DNA from 3 places in the Streptomyces sp. NPDC033136 genome. Region 2 is predicted to be linked to each of the others. Evidence: riboswitches for the same ligand, from Rfam matches in the RefSeq annotation. Region 2 holds a riboswitch; each other region holds the start of a gene.
What was found. Region 2 has a riboswitch for cyclic di-AMP ahead of ACZ5TL_RS27775 (C40 family peptidase). Riboswitches for the same ligand answer to the same signal wherever they lie in the genome.
Positions count from the first base shown of each region.

Region 1: linked by a shared signal. The riboswitch ahead of ACZ5TL_RS37555 (M23 family metallopeptidase) and the one ahead of ACZ5TL_RS27775 (C40 family peptidase) in region 2 are both predicted to bind cyclic di-AMP.
Region 3: linked by a shared signal. The riboswitch ahead of ACZ5TL_RS31800 (transglycosylase SLT domain-containing protein) and the one ahead of ACZ5TL_RS27775 (C40 family peptidase) in region 2 are both predicted to bind cyclic di-AMP.

Region 1 covers NZ_JBVIPD010000036.1:17,346-22,458, forward strand. The annotation lists gene ACZ5TL_RS37545 (M16 family metallopeptidase) at 1-1,184, shown strand, start outside; gene ACZ5TL_RS37550 (M16 family metallopeptidase) at 1,181-2,569, shown strand; cyclic di-AMP (ydaO/yuaA leader) riboswitch at 2,761-2,926, shown strand; gene ACZ5TL_RS37555 (M23 family metallopeptidase) at 2,939-3,727, shown strand; gene ACZ5TL_RS37560 (GntR family transcriptional regulator) at 3,917-4,621, shown strand; gene ACZ5TL_RS37565 (HPr family phosphocarrier protein) at 4,775-5,056, opposite strand.
Region 2 covers NZ_JBVIPD010000017.1:133,514-138,626, reverse strand. The annotation lists gene ACZ5TL_RS27780 (SLAC1 family transporter) at 1-424, opposite strand, end outside; gene ACZ5TL_RS27775 (C40 family peptidase) at 494-1,675, opposite strand; cyclic di-AMP (ydaO/yuaA leader) riboswitch at 1,683-1,841, opposite strand; gene pcrA (DNA helicase PcrA) at 2,146-4,677, shown strand; gene ACZ5TL_RS27765 (M23 family metallopeptidase) at 4,758-5,113, opposite strand, start outside.
Region 3 covers NZ_JBVIPD010000023.1:60,378-65,490, forward strand. The annotation lists gene ACZ5TL_RS31790 (GNAT family N-acetyltransferase) at 1-461, opposite strand, end outside; gene ACZ5TL_RS31795 (HAD family hydrolase) at 648-1,496, shown strand; gene ACZ5TL_RS31800 (transglycosylase SLT domain-containing protein) at 1,460-2,239, opposite strand; cyclic di-AMP (ydaO/yuaA leader) riboswitch at 2,243-2,418, opposite strand; gene ACZ5TL_RS31805 (polyprenyl synthetase family protein) at 2,921-3,931, shown strand; gene ACZ5TL_RS31810 (LolA family protein) at 4,163-5,113, shown strand, end outside.

The DNA.
Region 1 (5,113 bases), on a different contig from region 2:
TTTTCGAGCACTTGATGTTCCAGGGATCCGCCCAGGTGAAGGGCAACGGCCACTTCGAGTTCGTCCAGGGCGCGGGCGGCTCGCTGAACGGCACCACCAGCTTCGAGCGGACCAACTACTTCGAGACCATGCCCGCCCACCAGCTGGAGCTCGCCCTCTGGCTGGAGGCCGACCGCATGGGCTCCCTGCTCACGGCCCTCGACGACGAGTCGATGGAGAACCAGCGCGACGTCGTCAAGAACGAGCGCCGCCAGCGCTACGACAACGTCCCCTACGGCACCGCCTTCGAGAAGCTGACCGCTCTCGCCTATCCGGAGGGTCACCCGTACCACCACACCCCGATCGGCTCGATGGCCGACCTGGACGCGGCGACCCTGGAGGACGCGCGGGCGTTCTTCCGCACCTACTACGCGCCGAACAACGCCGTGCTCTCCGTGGTCGGCGACATCGACCCGGAGCAGACCCTGGTCTGGATCGAGAAGTACTTCGGCTCCATCCCCGGCCACGACGGCAAGCCCGCCCCGCGTGAGGGCTCGCTGCCGGAGACCATCGGCGAGCAGCTGCGCGAGGTCGTCGAGGAGGAGGTTCCCGCGCGCGCCCTGATGGCCGCCTACCGGCTGCCGCACGACGGCACGCGCGCGTGCGACGCGGCCGACCTGGCCCTCACCGTCCTCGGCGGCGGCGAGTCCTCCCGCCTCTACAACCGTCTCGTGCGGCGCGACCGCACGGCCGTGGCGGCCGGTTTCGGTCTGCTGCGGCTCGCCGGGGCACCCTCCCTGGGCTGGCTGGACGTGAAGACGTCCGGCGACGTGGAGGTCCCGGTCATCGAGGCGGCCATCGACGAGGAGCTCGCCCGGTTCGCCGAGGAGGGCCCCACGGCCGAGGAGATGGAGCGCGCCCAGGCCCAGTTGGAGCGCGAGTGGCTGGACCGGCTCGGCACGGTCGCGGGCCGCGCCGACGAACTGTGCCGGTACGCCGTGCTGTTCGGCGACCCGCAGCTCGCCCTGACCGCCGTCCAGCGCGTGCTGGAGGTCACGGCGGAGGAGGTCCAGGAGGTCGCCAAGGCCCGCCTGCGCCCCGACAACCGCGCGGTGCTCGTCTACGAGCCCGTCGCCGACGAGACCGACGAGGCCGAGGACACCGCAGCCGCGGCCGGCGACGAGAACGAGGAGGCGGCCAAGTGACCGAGCTCGCCACGATGGATTTCCACCCCCGGCCGCAGGCGGGCGAGGCCCGGCCCTGGGCCTTCCCGGCCCCCGAGCGCGGCACGCTCGGCAACGGCCTGACGCTGTTGCGCTGCCACCGCCCCGGACAGCAGGTCGTCGCCGTGGAGGTGCTGCTGGACGCGCCCCTGGAGGCCGAGCCGGCCGGCCTCGACGGTGTGGCCACGATCATGGCGCGGGCCTTCTCGGAGGGCACCGACAAGCACTCCGCCGAGGAGTTCGCCGCCGAGCTGGAGCGCGCCGGCGCCACCCTCGACGCACACGCCGACCACCCCGGTGTCCGGCTCAGCCTGGAGGTACCGGCCTCCCGGCTCGCCAAGGGACTCGGCCTGATCGCCGACGCCCTCAGGGCTCCCGCGTTCGCGGACAGCGAGGTCGAGCGACTGGTCCGCAACCGCCTCGACGAGATCCCGCACGAGCTGGCCAACCCCTCCCGCCGTGCCGCCAAGGAGCTCTCCAAGGAACTGTTCCCGGCGGGCTCGCGCATGTCGAGGCCCCGGCAGGGCACCGAGGAGACGGTCGCCGCGATCGACTCCGCGGCCGTACGCGCCTTCTACGAGAAGCACGTCAGGCCCGCCACGGCCACTGCCGTGGTCGTCGGCGACCTCACCGGCATCGACCTCGACGCCCTGCTCGGCGACACCCTGGGGTCGTGGACCGGCTCCTCGGCCGAGCCGCGCCCGGTGCCGCCGGTCACCGCCGACGACACGGGCCGGGTCGTCATCGTGGACCGCCCGGGCGCCGTCCAGACGCAGGTGCTGATCGGCCGCGTCGGCCCGGACCGGCACGACCGGGTGTGGCCCGCCCAGGTGCTCGGCACGTACTGCCTCGGCGGCACCCTCACCTCCCGCCTGGACCGCGTCCTGCGCGAGGAGAAGGGCTACACCTACGGCGTGCGCTCGTTCGCCCAGGTCCTCAGGTCCGCCCCGGACGGGACCGGTGCCTCGATGCTGGCCATCAGCGGCTCCGTGGACACGCCCAACACCGGACCGGCCCTGCAGGACCTCTGGACGGTGCTGCGCACCCTCGCCGCCGAGGGCCTGACCGACGCCGAGCGGGACGTCGCCGTGCAGAACCTGGTCGGCGTGGCGCCGCTGAAGTACGAGACGGCGGCGGCCGTCGCGAGCACGCTGGCGGACCAGGTCGAGCAGCACCTGCCGGACGACTACCAGGCCACGCTGTACCGGCAGCTCGCCGCGACCGGCACCGTGGAGGCCACCGCGGCGGCCGTCAGCGCCTTCCCGGTGGACCGTCTGGTGACCGTCCTCGTCGGTGACGCGGCGCAGATCCAGGGCCCGGTCGAGGCCCTCGGCATCGGCGAAGTCGCGGTCGTCGCCGCCGAGTAGGGCACGCGTGCGGAGGAGCCCTGGTTGTCTTCCAAGGCGCCAGGGCTCCTTTATGCCCGAATTGATACGGAGGTTGCCTGTCTGCCCTGTGGGATGCGCTACAAAAGCCGGGATTCGTTTGGGAATTGAAAGTGCCGCCGCTTAGCGTCATCCGGGCTGTTCGTCAGGCAGTGCGCCGCACCCGCGGCACCGGACAGTCATCGCCGAGTCCCCGTACGGCGCGAGCCAGGGGAGCCGGGGACCCAACCGCAGTCCCTGGGGTGAATCGGACGCCCGCGCGAGCCGCGAGGGGGTCCGTAGGAGACCTTCCTGCTCCGAACCCGTCAGCTAACCCGGTAGGCGAGAGGGAAGGAAAGGACCAGCCACCACATGGCGTTCACGCGCGCCACCGGGAAGCACCGTCGTCCCAGCAGGATCCAGCGCGGCACGGCCCGCGCGGCGGGCGTCGCGGCCCTCGCCACCACCGGCGTCATCGGCAGTGTGGCCGCCCCGGCCGCTTTCGCCGCCGAGCCCGCTCCCGAGCAGACCGGCCTCACACCCGTCGTCACCATGGGCGACACCGTCGCCCAGCAGATCGACGCGCAGGCTCTCGCCCAGAAGCAGGCGGCCGAAGAGGCCGCCGCCAAGAAGAAGGCCGAGGAGGCCGCCCGCGAGCGGGCCGCCGAGGCGGCCAAGAAGGCCAAGGAGGCGGCTGAGAAGGCCCGCGAGGCCAAGGAGCGCGCGGCCCGTGAGGCCGAGCGCAAGCGCCTCAACACCTTCGTGTCCCCGATCGCGGGCTCGTACGTCTCCACCGGCTACAAGGCCGGCGGCGCCGTCTGGTCCTCCGGCAGCCACACCGGCGTCGACTTCCACGCCGCCAGCGGCACCGCCGTCCAAGCCGTCGGCATGGGCACGGTCGTCGAGGCCGGCTGGGGTGGTTCCTACGGCAACCAGGTCGTCATCAAGATGAACGACGGGACGTACACCCAGTACGGCCACCTGTCGTCCGTCGGCGTCTCGGTGGGTCAGCAGGTCACCCCCGGTCAGCAGATCGGCCTGTCCGGCGCCACCGGCAACGTCACCGGCGCGCACCTGCACTTCGAGGCGCGCACGAGCCCCGAGTACGGCTCGGACATGGACCCCGTCGCCTATCTCCGCTCGCACGGCGTGAACCTCTGACGGGCACACCGCTCCGTTTCCGCGAGGCCCCGGCTCCACGAGCCGGGGCTTTCGGCGTTCATGGCGGCCGGTTGTCCAAAAAATATCCCTGGATTCCGGGCTGCCGTCGGAAATTCCGGCTCATTGCAATAGAGTCACGGAACACGCGTCACTCGTCGACGTTTCACGGGGATTAAACGGAGGTCGGTCATGCGTATTCCCGCGCACTCGGTGTGCACGGCCATCCGGGACGACATCGTCGCGGGTGTCCACGCGCGCGGCAGCCGGCTCACCGAGGAACTCCTCGCGCGCCGCTACGGCGTCTCGCGCGTCCCCGTCCGGGAGGCCCTGCGCACCCTGGAGGCCGAGGGCTTCGTGGTGACCCGGCGGCACGCGGGCGCGTGCGTCGCCGAACCCACCGAGCAGGAGGCCGCCGACCTGCTGGAGATGCGCATGCTGCTGGAGCCGCTCGGTGCCGCCCGGGCCGCCCAGCGCCGCACCGAGGCGCATTTGAAGGTCCTGCGCGGGCTGGTCCGGCTCGGCCAGGAGCGCGCCCGCCGGGGCAGCAGCGACGACCTGCGCTCCCTGGACGGCTGGTTCCACGAGACGCTCGCCCAGGCCTCCGGCAGCCCCGCTCTGACCTCGATGCTCACCCAGCTCCGTCACAAGATCGCCTGGATGTACGCCGTGGACGTGCCGGCCAGCCCCGTGGAGTCGTGGACGGAGCACGGCGCGATCGTGGACGCGGTGGCGCGCGGGGACGGCGAGCGCGCGCGGGCGGTCACGGCGCTGCACACCGAGCGCGCGACGGCCGCGCACCGCCTGCGCTTCGGCTCCGCCGCTGAGGGAGGCGAGCGCACCGAGCGTGTGAGGAACTCGCAACATCCCGTAAACACGGCGAGCCTGCGACATTAACACGACAGCCGTATACAAAGAGCAGGGAATTCCAGGGGGCTTATTTCCTGCTGCCCCGGCACGGATAATCAACCGGCCTCGGTAATGGCGAAGGGCTCGCCCGATGAATTCGGACGAGCCCTTCCGTGTGCGCCCGAATAGGCGCACCGCGTATCAGACGGTCTCAGGCAGTTCCTCGAGACCCTCGGAGACCAGCTTGGCCAGCCGGTCCAGGGCGGCGTCCGCGCCCTCGGCGTCGGAGGCGAGGACGATCTCCTCGCCACCCTGGGCGCCCAGGCCCAGGACGGCCAGCATGGAGGCCGCGTTAACGGGGTTGCCGTCAGCCTTGGCGATCGTCACCGGGACGCCTGCGGCCGTGGCGGCTCGGACGAAGATGGAGGCGGGGCGGGCGTGGAGACCCTCGGCCCAGCCGACGTTGACGCGGCGCTCAGCCATGTGTTGCTGCCCTTCGGTGTTCAGGTTGTCTAGACCAGTTTCCCACATCGTGAAGCC
Region 2 (5,113 bases):
AGGCGGCGGACTCCGCCGCGGCGAGCGTGGCACCGAGCACGGCGAGCCCCTGGGTGGCCACGCAGCGCAGGAACACGGTGCCGCGCCGGTCCGGGGATCCCGAGGCGAGGAACACCGTCCAGACCAGCGCGGCGAACGCCAGCAGCGCCGCGGCCGGCCCGCGCTGCCCCGCCGCGGAGAAGCCGGTGCCCACCATGGCGGTCGCGGCCACGAAGGTGAGCGCGGCCGCTGTCTCCGTCCGCCGCCCCGGCCGCGGCAGGCGGGGCACGGCGGACGCGACCGCCCCCAGCCAGGCCGCACAGGCCAGGACGAGGACGATGCGGGAGGGGACCGCGTACCCCGCGGAGTCGAGACCGACCGACACGGTGCCGGTCGCCAGCGCGTACATCGCCCACCAGGGGGTGAGCGGGGAGGGACCGGACATGGCGCCGATGCTAGAGAGCGCCGCGCGCGTGAGGAGAGGGGCACGCGCGCGTGCCCCTCAAAAGGGTCCTCAGGCCGGCCGCACCACGCTGTGGATCGCCGACTCGCCGTCGTAGTAGACCGACTCCTCGCGCACGTAGGTGCCGGGCTTCGGGGCGTGGATCATCATGCCGTTGCCGATGTAGATGCCGACGTGGGTGAGGTCGTTGTAGAAGAAGACCAGGTCACCGGGCTGGGCCTGGGAGAGGGGGACCGTGGTGCCGGCGTCGACCTGGTCGTAGGTCGTGCGCGGCAGGGTGACGCCCGCGGCCTTCCACGCGGCCTGGGTGAGGCCGGAGCAGTCGTAGGAGCCGGGGCCGACGGCGCCCCAGACGTACGGCTTGCCGATCTGGGCGCGGGCGAAGGCGAGGGCCTTGTCGGCCTTGGTGGTGTACGAGGAGTCGGCCGGGGCCGTCGAGGAGGTCGGGCCGGAGCCCGCCGACGAGGATCCGCTCTCCTGCTGCTGGGCGGCCTCCTCCTGCGCCTGCTGCTGCGCGGCCCGCTGTGCGGCCTGCTGCCGGGCCAGCTCGGCGGCCTTGCGGGCGGCCTCCTCCTGCTTCTCCCGCTCGATCGCCGCGAGCCGCGCCTTCTCCTCGGCGGTCAGCCTCGACATCAGCTCGCGCGCGTCGGCGAGCTTCTTCTGGACGGTCGCCTTGGCCGTCTTCAGGTCGCTCTGCGTCTCGGTGAGCGTCTCGAGGCTCTCGGTGGCCTCCTGGCGCTTCTTCATCGTCTCGGACTGCTGCGTGACGTAGTCGTCGACCGCGACCTTCTGGCGGCCGGTCATCCGGTCCATCAGATGGGTCTGGTCGAAGTAGTCCTGCGGGGTGTCCGACAGCAGGAACGTCGCCGTCTCCGGGGCGGCGGCGCCGGTGCGGTACTGGGCGGAGGCGAAGGAACCCAGCTCCTCCCGCGCCTCGTTGAGCTTCTGGGTGCGCTGCGCGACGTCGTCGAGGAGGGTGTCGACGCGCTTGCGCTGCTTCGCGGTCTTCTCCTTGGCCGCGTTGTACTTGCCGGTCGCCGACTCGGCCTGGCGGTACAGGGCGTCGACCTTCTTCTCGACTTCCTCCAGGCTCGGCTTGTCGTCGGCCTCGGGGGCGGCGTTGGCCGACTGGGACAGCAGGGCCACGGAGGTGAGGGCCGCCGTTGCGAGGGCGGGGGTCCGTATGCCTGCTACGCGCGTACCCGTAGGACGCGACTTGCGGTGCGACGCCAAGGGAGGCGACTCCTTCCATCGTCCGCCTACCGGGTTAGCTGTCGGGTTCGGGCGGGTGGTTCGGAAGGGTTGCCCTACGGCCTTCTCCTCGAAAGGAGTCGGGCCGATTCACCCCAAGGTTTCGGTTGGGTCCCCGGCTCCGGCTGCTTTGCGGCACACCGGACTCGACGGAGGCCGCGCGGCCCGGCGACGTTCGCCGGTGGGGGTCGTGCGGCCTGGTCGCACCGTAGCCAACTCGTGTGGCCCCTGTGAAGGTTGATGGGCGATATGCCCGATACATTTTCGTGACCTTACCTGAGTGCGTCGCTGAGAGTCATCGACGGGGCAGGGTTCGTCATGAGTTCGTCATAATTGTGACGGCCGTAGCGGGCTGTGATCGTGCAGGGATACAGGGTGACGAGGGGATCCTTTCGGTGATGTTCTCAGGGCGGCGGCGGGCTGTCAGTGGGGCGCCCTAGACTCGGAGAGCGATGAGCAGCCTCTTTGACGACAGCTTCCTGGCGGACCTCCAGGCCCAGCGGGGCCCCGCGGACGAGCCCCCGCCGCCACCCGAGGACGATCACGCTCCGGAGCCGGTTCCGGACGATCTGTTCGGCGGGAAGTTCGACGTGCCGCCGGACCGGGACTCCTACTACCGGGACGGCGCCCCGCGCCCAGTGGTGGACACCGCCACGCTCCTGGAGGGGCTGAACGACAACCAGCGCGCCGCCGTCGTCCACTCCGGCTCCCCGCTGCTCATCGTGGCCGGCGCCGGCTCCGGCAAGACCCGTGTGCTCACGCACCGCATCGCCCACCTGCTCGCCGAGCGGGACGTGCACCCGGGCCAGATCCTCGCGATCACCTTCACCAACAAGGCCGCCGGCGAGATGAAGGAGCGCGTCGAGCAGCTCGTCGGCCCGCGCGCGAACGCCATGTGGGTCATGACCTTCCACAGCGCGTGCGTGCGCATCCTGAGGCGGGAGAGCAAGAAGCTCGGCTTCACCTCCTCCTTCTCGATCTACGACGCCGCCGACTCCAAGCGCCTGATGGCCCTGGTCTGCCGCGACCTGGACCTCGACCCCAAGCGCTTCCCGCCGAAGTCCTTCAGCGCCAAGATCAGCAACCTGAAGAACGAGCTGATCGACGAGGAGGACTTCGCAGCCCAGGCCACTGGGGGCACCTCCCGGACGGAGTCTGGGGGAGGCTTCGAGAAGACCCTCGCCCAGGCCTACGCGATGTACCAGTCGCGGCTGCGCGAGGCGAACGCCCTCGACTTCGACGACCTGATCATGACGACGGTCAACCTGCTGCGCGCCTTCCCGGACGTCGCCGAGCACTACCGCCGCCGCTTCCGCCACGTGCTGGTGGACGAGTACCAGGACACCAATCACGCCCAGTACGCTCTCGTCCGCGAACTCGTCGGCACCGCCGAGCACCCCACCGACGTCCCGCCCGGCCCGGACGACGTCCCGCCCGCCGAGCTGTGCGTCGTGGGTGACGCCGACCAGTCGATCTACGCCTTCCGCGGCGCGACGATCCGCAACATCCTCCAGTTCGAGGAGGACTACCCGGACGCGACGACGATCCTGCTGGAGCAGAACTACCGCTCCACGCAGACGATCCTCAGCGCGGCCAACGCGGTCATCGAGCGCAACGAGTCCCGCCGCCCCAAGAACCTGTGGACCAACGCCGGCACGGGTGCGCACATCACCGGCTACGTCGCCGACACCGAGCACGACGAGGCGCAGTTCGTCGCCGACGAGATAGACCGCCTCACCGACGCGGGCGACGCGAAGGCCGGCGACGTCGCCGTCTTCTACCGCACCAACGCCCAGTCCCGTGTCTTCGAAGAGGTCTTCATCCGCGTCGGCCTGCCCTACAAGGTCGTCGGCGGCGTCCGCTTCTACGAGCGCAAGGAGGTCCGGGACGTCCTGGCCTACCTGCGCGTGCTGGCCAACCCCGAGGACTCGGTGCCGCTGCGCAGGATCCTCAACGTGCCCAAGCGGGGCATCGGCGACCGCGCCGAGGCGATGATCGACGCCCTCGCCCAGCGCGAGAAGATCAGCTTTTCGCAGGCGCTCAAGCGCGTCGACGAGGCGTACGGCATGGCGGCGCGCTCCACCAACGCCGTCAAGCGGTTCAACACGCTGATGGAGGACCTCCGTACGATCGTCGAGTCCGGCGCCGGACCGGCCACCGTGCTGGAGGCGATCCTGGAGCGCACCGGCTACCTCGCCGAGCTGCAGGCTTCCACCGACCCGCAGGACGAGACCCGGATCGAGAACCTCCAGGAACTCGCCGCCGTCGCGATGGAGTTCGAGCAGGAGCGCGGCGAGGGCGCGGTAACAGCGGAGGCTGCCGCTCCGGGGGGCACGCTGTCCGACTTCCTCGAACAGGTCGCACTGGTTGCCGACTCCGACCAGATTCCGGACGAGGAGGGCGGCGACGGTGTCATCACGCTGATGACCCTCCACACCGCCAAGGGCCTGGAGTTCCCGGTCGTCTTCCTGACCGGCATGGAGGACGGCGTCTTCCCGCACATGCGCGCCCTCGGCCAGACCAAGGAACTGGAGGAGGAGCGGCGCCTGGCCTACGTCGGCATCACGCGCGCCCGCGAGCGGCTGTACCTGACGAGGTCCACGCTGCGCAGCGCCTGGGGCCAACCGTCGTACAACCCGCCGTCCCGGTTCCTGGAGGAGATCCCGCCGACTCACGTGGAGTGGAAGCGCACGGGTGCCACCGCGCCCGCGTCGTCCGGGCCGGTCTCGGCGGTGGCGGCCTCGCTGTCCTCGTCCCGCTCGCGTTCGTCGGCGTCGGGCGCGTCCGGTTTCGCCACGCGCCGCACCTCCGAGAAGCCGGTGGTCTCACTGGCCGTCGGAGACCGGGTCACGCACGACCAGTTCGGGCTCGGCACCGTCGTCGGGGTCAAGGGCACGGGCTCGAACGCCGAGGCGACGATCGACTTCGGGGACACCAAGCCGAAGCGGCTGCTGCTGCGGTATGCGCCGGTGGAGAAGCTGTAGGAAGGTGAGTCCGCCCCCGTCGGCTCGTCCGGCGGGGGCTGCCGGGACGTTTCTCCCGGTTGCCGGAGAGGACCGGGACGTTACGCCGGGTCGATGCCGTGGCTGCGGAGCCAGGGGAGCGGGTCGATCGCCGAGCCGCCGGCCGGGCGCACCTCGAAGTGCAGGTGGGGGCCGGTGGAGTTACCGGAGTTGCCCGAGCGCGCGATCGGATCGCCGGCCTTCACGGTCGTGCCCGAGGGGACCGTGTAGGTGGAGAGGTGGCAGTACCACGTCTCCGTGCCGTCCTTCGCGGTCACGATCATCATGTTGCCGTACGCGCTGTTCCACTGGGTGCGCACGGTGCCGTCGGTCGCGGCCATCACGGTCGTGCCGTACGAGACGGGGAAGTCGATGCCGGTGTGCAGGGACATCCAGTTGATGCCGGACTGGCCGTAGT
Region 3 (5,113 bases), on a different contig from region 2:
TTGAGGAACTTCGGCGACCGGGCGCGCAGCACCGACTCGTACGTCTCGTAGCCCTTCTCCACGTCGATGACGAACGTGGCGTGCTCCTCGGCCGCGTGGCGGACGAACAGCCGCTGCTCCGCCTCCAGGTTGTCGAAGGCGAACACCGACACCGAGCAGGCCCGCAGCAGTTCGCCGGTGTCGAGGCTCAGGCCGGGGCGCACGATCGCGCCCTGCGCGTCCGAGACGCCGAGCCCGATCGCCCGGCCCTGGCCCAACGGGCCCCGCTCGTAGGGCAGGAAGCCGACCGGCTCCAGCCCTTCGTAGACCACCGCGACCCGGGCCCGCGGCCTCACCCGGCCGACGGCTTCGGTGAACTCCGGCTCCATGAAAGGGTTGCGCGGTGCCCGCGAGGCGGCGCGCAGCGCGCGCCAGCGCTCCCTTTCCGCTTCGCCGAGCTCCCCGGGCCCAGCCACACGTATGCGCCCACTGCTCAACCTGACCCCCCGATCAAGTCCCCCCTGGACACTGGGAAGGTACCGCCCGAGACGCCCCCACGGGTAGGTAGCGGACCATCTTGTTGCCAACTGGTGCAGAGGCCTTCAACCGGGCAATCGGCGTCCACCGCGCGATGAAACGAGAGGGCGCGTTGTCCGTATTCTCTGATCATGGCCGCACCCATCGCATATTCACTCATCGCCACCGACCTGGACGGGACGCTGCTGCGCGGCGACGACACCCTGTCCGACCGGTCCCTCGCCGCGCTCCGGCGGGTGGCGGACGCCGGTGCCCAGCACCTCGTGGTGACGGGCCGGCCGGCACCCAGAGTGCGGCCGCTGCTGGACGACCTCCGGTGCACGGGGCTCGCGGTGTGCGGGCAGGGCGCGCAGGTGTACGACGCCGGTGCGGACCGCCTGCTGTGGTCGATCACCCTGGACCGGGAGCTGGCCGAGACCGCCCTCGGCAAGATCGAGGCCGAGGTGGGGCAGGTGTATGCGGCAGTCGACCAGGACGGCGTCGACGGGCTCACGCTGATCGAGCCGGGCTATCTCATGCCGCACCCGACCCTGCCCGCGGTACGGGTCGACCGGCGCGACGAGCTGTGGGGCGCGCCGATCAGCAAGGTGCTGCTGCGCCACTCCTACCTGACGGACGACGAACTGGCGGCGACGGCCCGCTCGGTGGTCGGCTCCCTGGCGACGGTGACGATGTCGGGGCCCGGCACGGTCGAACTCCAGCCGTGCGGTGTCACCAAGGCGACGGGCCTGGCGCTGGCCGCCGAGCACCTGGGGCTGCGGCCTGCGGACACGATCGCCTTCGGTGACATGCCCAACGACATCCCGATGTTCGACTGGGCCGCGCACGGCGTGGCGATGGCCAACGCCCATCCCGAACTCAAGGCCGTGGCCGACGAGGTCACCTCGTCGAACGAGGACGACGGCATCGCCGTCGTCCTCGAGCGACTGCTGGGCGGGACGGCTCAGTACGGGCCGTTGACGTTGTCGATCGAGCCGTAGCGGTCGGCCGCGTAGTTGCAGGCCGCCGTGATGTTGGCGACCGGGTCGTACGGGTCGTAGGGGGTGCCGGACACGTGGTAGGCGGCGAAGGTCGGGTCGATGACCTGGAGCAGCCCCTTGGACGGGGTGCCCTTGGCGGCGTTCGAGTCCCAGTTGTTGATCGCCAGGGGGTTGCCGGACGACTCGCGCATGATGTTGCGGTGGATGCCCTCGTACGAGCCCGGGATCCCCTTCTGCGCCATGATGTCCAGCGCCTCGCGGATCCAGCCGTCCAGGTTGTTCGCGTAGGTCTTCGCGGAGACCTGGGTGGCCTGGGCGCCGCCGGCGGGCTTCGCGGCCGGCTTGGCGGGGGCGGAGGACTGGGTCGCCTTCTTCTTCACGGCGCCCGCCTTGGCCGTCTTCACCTTCAGCTTCAGACCCGGGTGGATCAGCTTCGGGTCGTCTCCGACAGCGGCGCGGTTGTCCTTGTAGAGCTGCTTCCAGCCGCCCGACACGTCGTACTTGCCGGCGATGCGGTAGAGCGTGTCGCCCTTGGTCACGGTGTACGTGAGGGACTTGAGGGCCTTGGCGGGCTGGGCCGCCTGCGGCACGGACTGGGCGGCGGTGCTCTGGGGTTCGGCGGCGCTCGCCTGCGTGGCGCCGAGGAGCGGAAGGGTCAGTGCCGCTCCGCCGGTGCCGGCGGCCACGACACGACGGGTGATCGGGTTGGTTCTGGGTCGACGGTGCTTACCTCGTCCGGGCATGGCGATGTTCCTCTCCGGCGCCTGCGAGGTGAGCTGTCGGGTTCGGGCCGGGAGGTGCCCGGCCGCGTACGGCGCTGTGCCGTGCGCGGCTTCACCCCGAGCCGTTCCGTCGTGCGGACCGGCGACTTACCTGGGTCCCCCGCTCCTGCCCTGCGTGAGTGAGTCGGTGTCTGTGGGGAGTCCGGGCGGTGGCAGGATTCGGCGTCCGCCGGACTGGGCCGGAACGTATGCGACAGCACATGTCGGGAACAAGCAGTGGAGTCACATATGGCGCTAGTCGACCTTGGTCGGGGGTAATGGGCCACTTGATCCTTTGCGTAAGCCAACGCTCAACTCGCCTGAACGGGACGGACGTACGGGCGCATGCCGGGTGGGACGGTGGAAGCGTGGGCGTGATTCAACTCACTGATCACACGCGCGTGGCGCAATGTCCGCCAAAGGGGATTCGCTTCCTCACCGGGGCAAATAGTGCATAGTTCGCTACCTCTGGGTAAGTCGATAAATATCCCCTCTTATGGGCTGATCGAAAACATAACGGTCGTGATCGGATACCACCCGCCCTGTAACCATGGGCGCTGGCGGTGATCGAAACGTGACCGGATACGCTGACTCGAGTGAGGGCAGCGACCTATCGACAATCCGCGTAAGCACCGGCAGACACCAGCAGACAGGAGACCCCTCGTGACCGACGTCGGGCCGTTCGGGCTGAGCGTGCGGGACCAGGCTCTGGAAGCCGATGTCCAGGCCGGACTGGCGGCTGTCGAGGAAGGCTTGCTCGAGGCCACCAAGAGTGAGGTGCCCTTCATCACGGAGGCCGCCCAGCACCTGGTGCGGGCCGGCGGCAAGCGGTTCCGGCCGCTGCTCGTGATGCTCTCCGCCCAGTTCGGCGACCGGCACGCACCCGGGATCGTGCCCTCGGCCGTCGTCGTGGAGCTGACCCACCTCGCCACGCTGTACCACGACGACGTGATGGACGAGGCCGCCGTGCGCCGGGGCGTCGCGAGCGCGAATACCCGTTGGGGCAACTCCGTCGCGGTCCTCACCGGCGACTTCCTCTTCGCCCGCGCCTCGCACATCCTGGCCGATCTCGGCCCCGAGGCCGTGCGGGTGCAGGCCGAGGCCTTCGAGCGGCTCGTGACCGGGCAGATCCTGGAGACGGCCGGGCCGCAGGACGGCCGCGACCCCGTCGAGCACTACTTGGACGTGCTGGGCGGCAAGACCGGCTCACTGGTCGCGGTGTCGTGCCGCTTCGGCGCGATGATGTCCGGCGCCGACGACACGGTCGTGGACGTGCTGACCCAGTACGGCGAGCGGCTCGGCGTCGCCTTCCAGCTCGCGGACGACGTCCTGGACATCGCCTCCGACTCCCACGAGTCCGGCAAGACCCCCGGCACCGACCTGCGCGAGGGCATTCCCACGCTGCCGGTGCTCCGGCTGCGCGAGCGCGCCGCCCGGCTCGGGCTCGCGGACGACGTCGCCCTGTGCGAGCTGCTGGACTCCGACCTCACCGACGACGCCCGGCACGCCGAGGCCCTGCGTCTGCTGCGGGCCCACCCGGCGCTGGAGCAGGCCCGGCGGGACACCGTCCGCTACGCCCAGGACGCCGGCTCGGCGCTGGCGCCCCTGCCGGAATGTGCCGCGAAGGCAGCGCTGGTGGAACTGAGCGACGCGGTGGTGCACCGGGCCGGCTAGGGCCTCCTGCCCGCCCGACCCCTACGGGTCGGAGGAGAAGCCGCCCTTCCGTGTCATACCCCAGCAGTACGCGGAGTTGAGTCCGGGGTCTGACGTATCTCCCTGGCCGATTTGGTCAGATGGAAACCAGGGAAAACACCACCCCTCACCTGTTCGGGTGAGAATGGCGGCTCTGGGACGAGTGCGTGGACGACACGGACAGCCGCCGCCGACCATGGAGGTAGGGCACACATGGCACCGTACGCATCCGACGACAGCACGACCGGCGGGGAGGTCGACGAGCAGCGCTCCGGGCGGCGCAAAGCCGCGCGATACGTCGTCCCGGTCACGGTGATGGGGGTGGCGGCCGCGACGATCGGGCTGGTCCCCGCACTCGCCGACTCCGGTGACCCCGACCTCCCGAAGATCACCGCCCAGCAACTCATCGAGAAGGTCGCCCAGTCCGACGTCGAGCAGCTGTCCGGCACGGTGAAGATCAGCACCGACCTGGGCCTGCCCAACCTCGGCGGCCTGGAGTCCGCCCTGATGTCCGGTGCCGCGGGCCAGGGCGAGGGCGGCTCCTCCGCCGACCCGAAGGCCAGACTCACCGAACTGGCCTCCGGCACCCACACCTTGCGCGTCGCCGCCGACGGCCCGGACCGGCAGAAGCTGTCGCTGCTGGAGAACGCGGCCGAGTACAGCATCGTCCACAACGGCAAGGACGTCTGGGGCTACGACAGCAAGTCCAACGAGGTCTACCACGGCACCGTCTCGGAGAGCCCGGAGCACCACAAGGGCCACCACAAGGACCACCACAAGGGGCAGCAGCCGCCGGCCACGCCGAAGGACTTCGCCGAGGAGGCCCTCAAGGCCGTCGACGGCACGACCTCCGTGACCGTGGACGGTACCGCCCAGGTCGCCGGCCGCGACGCCTACAAGCTGCTCATCAAGCCGAAGCAGTCCGGCTCGACGGTCGGCGCGGTCACCGTGGCCGTCGACGCGGAGACCGGCATGCCGCTCAAGTTCACCCTGACCCCGGCGAGCGGCGGCGCGGCCGTCGTCGACGCGGGCTTCACCAAGGTGAGCTTCGCCAAGCCGGCCGCCTCGACCTTCGACTTCACCCCGCCCAAGGGGGCGAAGGTCACCGAGGAGAAGGCCTCCCACGAGGCCCCCGGAATGGCCCCCGGCAAGGCAACCGACAAG